Regions from separate parts of the Leptotrichia sp. genome, predicted to be linked through region 1. Evidence: riboswitches for the same ligand, from Rfam matches in the RefSeq annotation. Region 1 holds a riboswitch; the other holds the start of a gene.

Region 1 (4,430 bases):
TTCCAAATAACTTTCCAAGATTTCATCAGGCAATGTTTCCCATTGGCTTCTTCTCATAATTTCAAATTCCTGTGGATTATCTTGACATTCTGCTCTTCCTTCTGTATGATGCACATTTTGAAAAAATTCCCATTCTCTTTTTAAAATTTGTCTAATAAAACTTTCTTTTTTACTAACTTCTATTTCCATTTTTGATTCTCCTATTTTTAAATCCATAATTATTTTATAAAATAATAGATATATGTTCGATAAACTAAGTTTTTTTTCTCTACAAGGGGTCAAGCCCCCTTGCTTTAGGATATTTTATTTATTAAATCCTAAGTTTGTATAGTTATTGAATAAATCTAATATTTTTTACATTAATCCATCGCAGGATTCCAGTTTCTTAACTTTTCGTCTTCTATTTTATTTTGCACAAAAGGCCCATAATCCTGTAAAAAATCGCTTGTTAATTGTCGTGGAACAATATTTTGATATTTCAATTCTAAAATTACATTAGCACTTATTTCTTCAATAATTTGAAATTTTCGGTTTACTGCACCAACTGGCAATTTTACTAATTCTTCAATTAGAAAATACGTTTTTTCTCCTAAAATTTTCAAATTTTTCAAGGCTTTTGGCATCCATTTATAAAACAGCTTATACTTTTTATTTAATAAAAAAATTATATGAATTGCCTCGTTTATAAACTCAGTTTCCGCTAGCCTTGCCGCCACAATCTCATTTCTTCTCATACACCGCAAATAGTTATACTGCCCAGATTGTGCCATTTTCATACATCTTGTGGCTATTTTATTAAGCCGTATATCTTCTGGAAAATATTTTTCCAAATCACTTCTAATTTTTGTAAATTTTCCCAAATTATCTAAAAAAACTTCGCCATTAACCGCCGTTGCAAGCAATTCTTCTGGAATCAATCTCCAATCATACAAATTTTCAGGTGCCTTCACATCCCCCAAAAACTTAAAAAACCAGTCATCCATATTCAGAACTCCACGTCGTCCATCTCCAAATTCACTCACATTCAATGCCCTAAATCCCAAGAATTCCTTAGGTAGCTCATTAAGCCTTTTTTGCAAATTCAGCCCATATTTCCCATAATCCTCCGAAGTTAGCCAAATACAGCAAGACGGTCCAAAATCATGATCCTGCGAAATCTCATCATCAAATCCAAAACATTCTGAACCTTCTCCCGCAAGTCCAGCCGCCATTTTTTCAAAAACTTCTGGAAACTCACTTTTTATAACTGGCAGATAAATTTCTTCAAAATATTTCCTTGAAAGTTCCAGTCCTTTTATTTTATTTGAATCCATTTTTTCTCCTTCTAAAAAAATCTAAACCATTTTTTCTTTTACAATTTCAATATTTTCCAAAATATTTTTATAATTATTACTTTCCTTTCCAAATGTTTTTTCACAGATTTTGGCACTTTCCTCGAATAATTCCAATGCCTTTTCGTATTCATTCTCTTCAAAATAAAAAGTTGCCATATTATTTAAGACTGCCGCATATAAATTGTGAGATTTTCCAACTTCCTTTTCAATTAATTTTAATGATTTTTGTAAATATTCTTCAGCTTTTTCAATATTTTTCACTTTCAAATAAGGCTGTACAAGATTACTCAATGTAATCGCATACTGAATTGGATTTTCCCCAACTTTTTCCAATACTTTCAGACTTCTTTCCTGTAATTCAATCGCCTCTTCAAATCTTCCAAGCTCCTGATAAAAAAGAGCCAAATTATTACATACGCTTGCATAGACATAATCATTTTGAAGATTATTAGCTTCATAAATTTTCATCGTATTAAGATAAATATCTTCTGTTTTATCATATTTTTTCATAAATCTGTAAACTTCCGCCAAGTTTAGGCTGCAAGTCGCATATGGAATACTGTCTTTTCCATACTTTTTCTCAATAAATCCTCGTGCTTTCAGCAAAGCATTTTTGGCTGTGTCAAATTCCCCAACATATTTAAGAGTTCCCCCAACTTCGTTCAAAATTTTAATATTCTCGTCACTTTCTTCTCCAAAAACATCTTCCGTAAGTTCTGCTAATTCCTTTAAAACTTTAACTTCCTCCACAACATTTCCCTGCTGCATAAGTTCTTTTCTCAAATTTGTCAATTCATTTATTCTAATTTTTTTTTCAAATTCGTTTAACATTTTAGATTTCTCCCTTTCACCAATTCTTTTTTATTTGAATATATTTCATTTTTAAATTTATTACTTAATAAAATTTTACCATACAAAATTATATTCTGCAACAATATAAAAAATAATTTTTTGAATCTATTGTATAAAAATTAAATATGTGCTATTATATTAAGTGTGAATAAAATATAATAAAATTAAATAATAAAACTAGTTACAAGGGAGTCAATAAATTGACTGAGAAAAGGATGTGAGCCTTGACCTTTTGACCTGATTTGGATAATGCCAACGTAGGAAGTAAGAAAGTTTATTTTAGATTACAAAGTATATACAAATTAGGTATATACTTTTTTTGTATTTGGAGGAAAATATGAAAAATGTATTGTCAATAGCAGGTTCAGATTGCAGTGCAGGAGCGGGAATACAAGCTGACTTGAAAACTTTTTCCGCAAATGAAGTTTACGGAATGACAGTTATTACAAGTTTAACTGCACAGAACCCGCAGAAAGTAAAGATGATAGAAAATGTCTCAATAGAGATGTTAAAAAGTCAGATAGAAGCAATATTAGATACTATAAAAGTTTCTGCCATAAAAATTGGAATGATAAATACTAAAGAAAACGGGAAAATAATATATGAATCTTTATTGAAATATAAAGCAGAAAATATAGTTCTTGATCCTGTGATGATTGCGACAAGCGGAAATTCTTTAATAAAAGATGAAACAAAAGACTTTTTAGTAAATAAATTATTTAAATTGGCAGATATAATTACACCTAATTTAGATGAAGCAAAAGAAATAGTAAAAATAATTTTAAAGAATGAAAATATAGAAAATATAGATAGTATAGAAAAAATGAAAACTTATGGAAAGATAATTGCAGATTTTACTAAAAAATGGGTTCTTGTTAAAGGTGGACATCTTTCAAATAGTGCAGTGGATATTCTTATGAATAGAGAAGAAATATATATTTTAGAAGGAGAAAAAATTTCTAGTAACAATACTCATGGAACAGGTTGTAGCTTATCTTCAGCTATTGCCTCTAATTTAGCTAAGGGCTATTCTATGCTGGACTCAGTTAAGAAAGCTAAGAATTTTGTCTTATGTTCAATAAGAAATTCAGTAGATTTTGGAGAAATAGCTGGGACAGTAAATCAAATGGGCGAAATATATAAAAATATTGATATAGAAAAACTTTATTAAGGGGAATATATGGACTTAAAAGACTGTAAAATTTATTTAGTAACCGATGAAAAAGCCTGTCTTGGAAAAGATTTTTATAAATGTATAGAAGAAAGTATCAAAGGTGGAGTAAAAATAGTTCAGTTAAGAGAAAAAAACAGCTCTACAAAAGACTTTTATGAAAAGGCATTAAAAGTAAAAGAAATCTGCAAAAATTATGGAGCATTATTTATTATAAATGACAGATTGGACATAGCACAGGCTGTCAAGGCAGATGGAGTTCATTTAGGACAGACTGATATGCCAATAGAAAAGGCAAGAAAGATTTTAAAAAATAAATTTTTAATTGGAGCAACAGCAAGAAATGCAAAAGAGGCTAAAAAAGCAGAATTATCAGGAGCAGACTACATTGGAAGCGGAGCTATTTTTGGAACAAATACAAAAGGCAATGCAAAAAAATTAGAAATGGAAGATTTAAAAAAGATAGTAAATAGTGTAAAAATACCAGTTTTTGCAATAGGTGGAATAAATATTAATAATGCATGTATGTTAAAAAATATTGGACTGCAGGGAATATGTGCAGTTTCAGGGATATTATCAGAAAAAGATTGTAAAAAAACAGTAAATATTATGTAAAAAAATTTTATTTAATACAAGGAGATGATATTATTATGTATAAAACACAGATGGAAGCTGCTAAAAAAGGTATTTTAACAAAGGAGATGAAAATTATTGCAGAAAGTGAATCTATGGATGAAAAAATTTTAATGGAAAGAGTGGCAAAAGGTGAAATTGCTATTCCTGCAAATAAAAATCATAGCTCTCTTTTAGCAAAAAGAGTTGGAACAGGCTTATCTACAAAAATAAATGTAAATTTAGGAATATCAAAGGATTGTCCTAATATAAATAGAGAATTGGAAAAAGTAAAAGTTGCCATAGATATGAAAGCAGATGCAATAATGGATTTAAGCTCGTTTGGTAAAACAGAAAAATTTAGAAAAAAATTAATCGCTATGTCTACTGCAATGATTGGAACAGTTCCTGTTTACGATGCAATTGGCTTTTATGATAAGGAATTAAAGGATATAAAGGCA
Region 2 (4,430 bases), on a different contig from region 1:
AAACGAAGTCATAACAATAAGCGTAATTTTTGGCAATATTCCATATCCTAGCCAAAGTACCAAAAGCGGTGCAATAGCAACCGTCGGAATTGTCTGCGTAATCACCAAAACAGGATAAATCATTTTATATGCATATTCAAACCTATCCATAACAACCGCCACAACAAATCCTAGAACTATTCCCAGTCCAAGTCCCAAAAACGCTTCAATAAGTGTAATTTTTGTATGTTCCATAAGTAACGGAAAATCCGAAACAAACGCTTTTACAACTTCAAATGGCGACGGCAACATAAATTTTGGAATAATATTCACCATTGACAAAATTTGCCAAATTATCAGCAATACAGCAATAATAATACTTGGTGCAATTTTATCTGTTATATTTTGAAATTTTTTCATCAATCTTTAAAATATCTCCTTTCGGTTTATAATTTATTTTTACATATGACATTACACCTTCAGCCCCCGCCTTCACAGCCACAACCTGACATTCCTTAACAATCTCCATAAGTTCGTCAAAATCTCCTTCTATCGTCGTTTCAAATGGAGCAACATTCATTTTTAACCCTTTGCTTTTAATAAATTCAATAACTTCATCAACAACTCTTACAATTTCTTCATTTCCTACAACATTTGGCAATACCTGAATTGCAATACTTGCATTAATTTTTTTTTTTTCCATAATCCATCATCCCTTTCCTTAAAACTGTTTTTTTATTTAAAATTTCTTTGTATAAAAAAATCCCCTTATCACAAGGAGATTCTATATTTCTATAAATTTTCTAAAATAATTTAAAAAGATATACAAAATAACTTTAAAATTATTTCTTATTTTATATAAAATACTCCCTCCGACAGCATTATCTGTACAGGTTACATGGGTTTAATTCTCAGCAAAAATTGCTCCCCAGTATTTTTCATTATTTCTATTTTATTTTATTTTAGCTAAGTCTGGATACACATCCTTTAAGAAAATCATATACTCTTTTTCATAATTGATAATGTACCATTTATTTCCATCCTCAAATGCCATTGTTTTTCCTTCGCCATTTATTTTTTGTCCATTATAAATTATTGTAACTTTGGTTGGTATGATTGCATAATTTCTTCCTGTTTCAGTTTTCCCTACTTTAACATTTTCAAAATCAGAGGTATTTTCAATTATTTTCATATTATCTGTTAGTTTATTCATCGTTTTTATAGTTACATTTTTAAGTTCATTTACAGACATAGATCCCTTTTTAGCCAAGTATGTTAAAAATTTTTCTGGCATTTCATCAAAACTTGCTTTATAATTTCCTGCAACCAAATCTTTTGAAATTTTATTTAGCCGTATTTTAATCTCAGGTTTTACTCTTTCCCAAGCTTCCTGTGCTGTTTCTCCTTTTTTACTATTTTGAACAGTTGTATTCAAGTTTTGATTTCTATTTTTATTTGCAGGAGCAGCAAATGTAACAGCTGAAACAACTAACAATAATAAAATAATTTTTTTCATTTTTACCTCCAGAAGATTCATTTTTATTAATTATACCTCATATTTTTATATTTTCAAAATTTTTACTTTTTTAACAGATTATTTTCCAAGAATTTCAATGCTTTCTCAACATCAGCTTCTTTTCCTTCTTCAGAAACATATTCAATATATTTTACAGTATTATTTTCATCAAGAATCATAAGTGCCCTTGTTAAAAGACCTTTTTCCTTTATGAAAAATCCATTTTGAATACCAAATTGATGATATTTAAAGTCAGAAACTGCTTTTAATCCATTAATTTCATTGGCAGTACAAAATCTTTCCTGTGCAAACGGAGTGTCAACCGTTATTGAGTAAAATTTTACATTTGGATAAGTTTTTGCGGCTTCATTCAAATGTTTTGTCTGTAGTGAACAAACTTTTGTATCAAGCGACGGTGCTGTATAAATTACTTTTATATTTTTATCTTCAAATATATTTTTTTCATCCAGCTTTGAATTTATAACCAAAGGCACTTCCTTTATTTTATCTCCAACTTTCAATTCTTTTCCGACAATTGTTACTGGAACTTTTCCCATTGTGATTTTTAAATTGTTATCAGCTTTCAAGCTGTCTAAATATTGCGTATATTCTGCATTTTGTCCAGTTTTATTTTCTGTTTTTACTTTGTTTCCACAAGCGACTGCCAATATTGCAACCGCTCCTAATAATAATATTTTTTTCATTTATTTCCTTCTTTCGTAATCCTATATTATTTCCCATTTGAATAGCAGATTAATCATTAGATATGTTCGATAACCTAAGTTTTTTTATCTATACAAGGGGTCAAGACCCCTTGCTTCAAGATATTTATTTTATTAAATTCTAAGTTTGTATAGTTATCGAACAGGTCTAATATTTATTTCATAATTATTTAACTAATTACTATGTTCTTTCTTTTTTATTTTTGTAGGATTGCTCATTTCCGTAAATCCTACAACCTATGGCTAGTTTACGACATTTTTTTGTACTAGCCTTCATTTAAAAAAGTACTAATATAGCAAAATTAATTTAAAACAAAAAAATCTCCTTATCAAAAGGAGATCCTATATTTTTATAAACTATTTAAAATAATTTTAGTATTATTTTACTTTAGTTAGTATGATTTTTTTATTTTATATAAAATACTTCCTCCGACAGTATTATCTGTATCAGGTTATATGGGTTTAATTCTCAGCAAATCTGCTCCCCAGTATTTTTTATTTATTATTGTTCTATGTTTACATCTGCAAGATCTGAATATAATTCTTTTAAGATAATTTTAGTTTTATCATCGATATTTACTAAATACCATTTTCCTTTATCATCAAATGCTAAAGTCTTTTGATTTAATTCCATTTCTTTACCTTGCGTTAAAATTCTACTCTTTGTCGGTATAATAGCATAATTTCTTCCAGCACTTGTCTGTCCTGTCTTTACATTTTTCAAATCATAATCAAATTTTAAAAATTTTATATGCTGTGAAAGTTGCTTAAATAGCTGTAATGTTACTTCTTTAGCCTTTTGCGGTGTTGTTGAAAGATGTTTTGCTTCCCATTCCCATAGTTTTTCGGGTGTGCTTTCCATACTTGAGCTAACATTTCCTGCCATCATGTCTTTTGACATTTTTTCAACTTTTGTAGAAACTTCAGGTTTTACTTTGTTCCACCATTCCTGTGCCAGCTCATTCTGTGCCTGTTCCACGTTTTTACAAATTTTCTCATCTTTTTTTTCTTTACATTTTATGATAGTCTCTTTTAAAAGCTTATCATTTTTTTTCAAATTTCCTATGCTGTATTTATCTCCACAGGCAGTGAAAATCACTGTAGAAATTGCAAATAAAAATAATAGTTTTATTTTTTTCATTTTTCCTCCAAAAAATTTATTTTCAATTAATTATACCTCATTTTTTCAAATTTTCAAAGTTTTATTTTTTTATCAAATTATTTTTTAAAAATTTTAATGCTTTGTCAATATTTGCCTCTTTCCCTTCTTCAGGTACATATTCAATATATTTTACATTATTATTTTCATCTACTATAATCAATGCTCTTGTCAACAGTCCTTTTTCCTTTACAAAAAATCCATTCTGAATACCAAATTGATGATATTTAAAGTCAGAAACTGCCTTTAATCCGTTAATTTCATTGGCTGTACAGAATCTTTCCTGTGCAAACGGAGTGTCAACTGTTATTGAGTAAAATTTTACATTTGGATAAGTTTTTGCGGCTTCATTCAAATGTTTTGTCTGTAGTGAACAAACTTTTGTATCAAGCGACGGTGCTGTATAAATTACTTTTATATTTTTATCTTCAAATATATTTTTTTCATCCAGCTTTGAATTTATAACCAAAGGCACTTCCTTTATTTTATCTCCAACTTTCAATTCTTTTCCGACAATTGTTACTGGAACTTTTCCCATTGTGATTTTTAAATTGTTATCAGCTTTCAAGCTGTCTAAATATTGCGTATATTCTGCATTTTGTCCAGTTTTATTTTCTGTTTTTACTTTGTTTCCACAAGCGACTGCCAATATTGCAACCGCTCCTAATAATAATATTTTTTTCATTTATTTCCTTCTTTCGTAATCCTATATTATTTCCCATTTGAATAGCAGATTAATCATTATTTTTTATTATTTACTTTTACTTTGATACTTCTCTTATCAAAGTTGGCTTATATAATAAATCTTCATTTCCTCTTACTTTTTCAAAAGTATATGTTTTCAAAATTTTCCCATTTTCAAAAACACATTCCATCACAGAATCTTTATGATATTGATTTTCAGGCAAATCTGAAATATTTACTGTTTCAAATTCTCCATTTTTATTTTTTATCAAGTCAAGCCGTCCTTTTTTACTCACTTTTCCTTTATCGGTAATAGGATTTTTGTAAACATCCCTAACTTCATCACCGATTTTTATACAGCTGCATTTCA

What was found. A riboswitch is a leader RNA that binds a small molecule or an ion and turns the genes downstream of it on or off. The one in region 1 is predicted to bind thiamine pyrophosphate.
Region 2: linked by a shared signal. The riboswitch ahead of tpx (thiol peroxidase) and the one ahead of thiD (bifunctional hydroxymethylpyrimidine kinase/phosphomethylpyrimidine kinase) in region 1 are both predicted to bind thiamine pyrophosphate.

Annotation. Positions count from the first base shown of each region.
Region 1 is NZ_DBHIXN010000015.1:6,325-10,754, reverse strand. It holds gene ACO409_RS04445 (DUF4125 family protein) at 1-189, opposite strand, end outside; gene ACO409_RS04440 (DUF4037 domain-containing protein) at 360-1,313, opposite strand; gene ACO409_RS04435 (tetratricopeptide repeat protein) at 1,335-2,165, opposite strand; TPP riboswitch at 2,362-2,467, shown strand; gene thiD (bifunctional hydroxymethylpyrimidine kinase/phosphomethylpyrimidine kinase) at 2,524-3,357, shown strand; gene thiE (thiamine phosphate synthase) at 3,367-3,972, shown strand; gene thiC (phosphomethylpyrimidine synthase ThiC) at 4,008-4,430, shown strand, end outside.
Region 2 is NZ_DBHIXN010000005.1:39,976-44,405, forward strand. It holds gene ACO409_RS01935 (ABC transporter permease) at 1-399, opposite strand, end outside; gene ACO409_RS01940 (thiamine-binding protein) at 371-682, opposite strand; TPP riboswitch at 830-920, opposite strand; gene ACO409_RS01945 (hypothetical protein) at 932-1,495, opposite strand; gene tpx (thiol peroxidase) at 1,558-2,199, opposite strand; TPP riboswitch at 2,625-2,715, opposite strand; gene ACO409_RS01955 (EexN family lipoprotein) at 2,720-3,358, opposite strand; gene tpx (thiol peroxidase) at 3,420-4,061, opposite strand; gene ACO409_RS01965 (nicotinate phosphoribosyltransferase) at 4,138-4,430, opposite strand, start outside.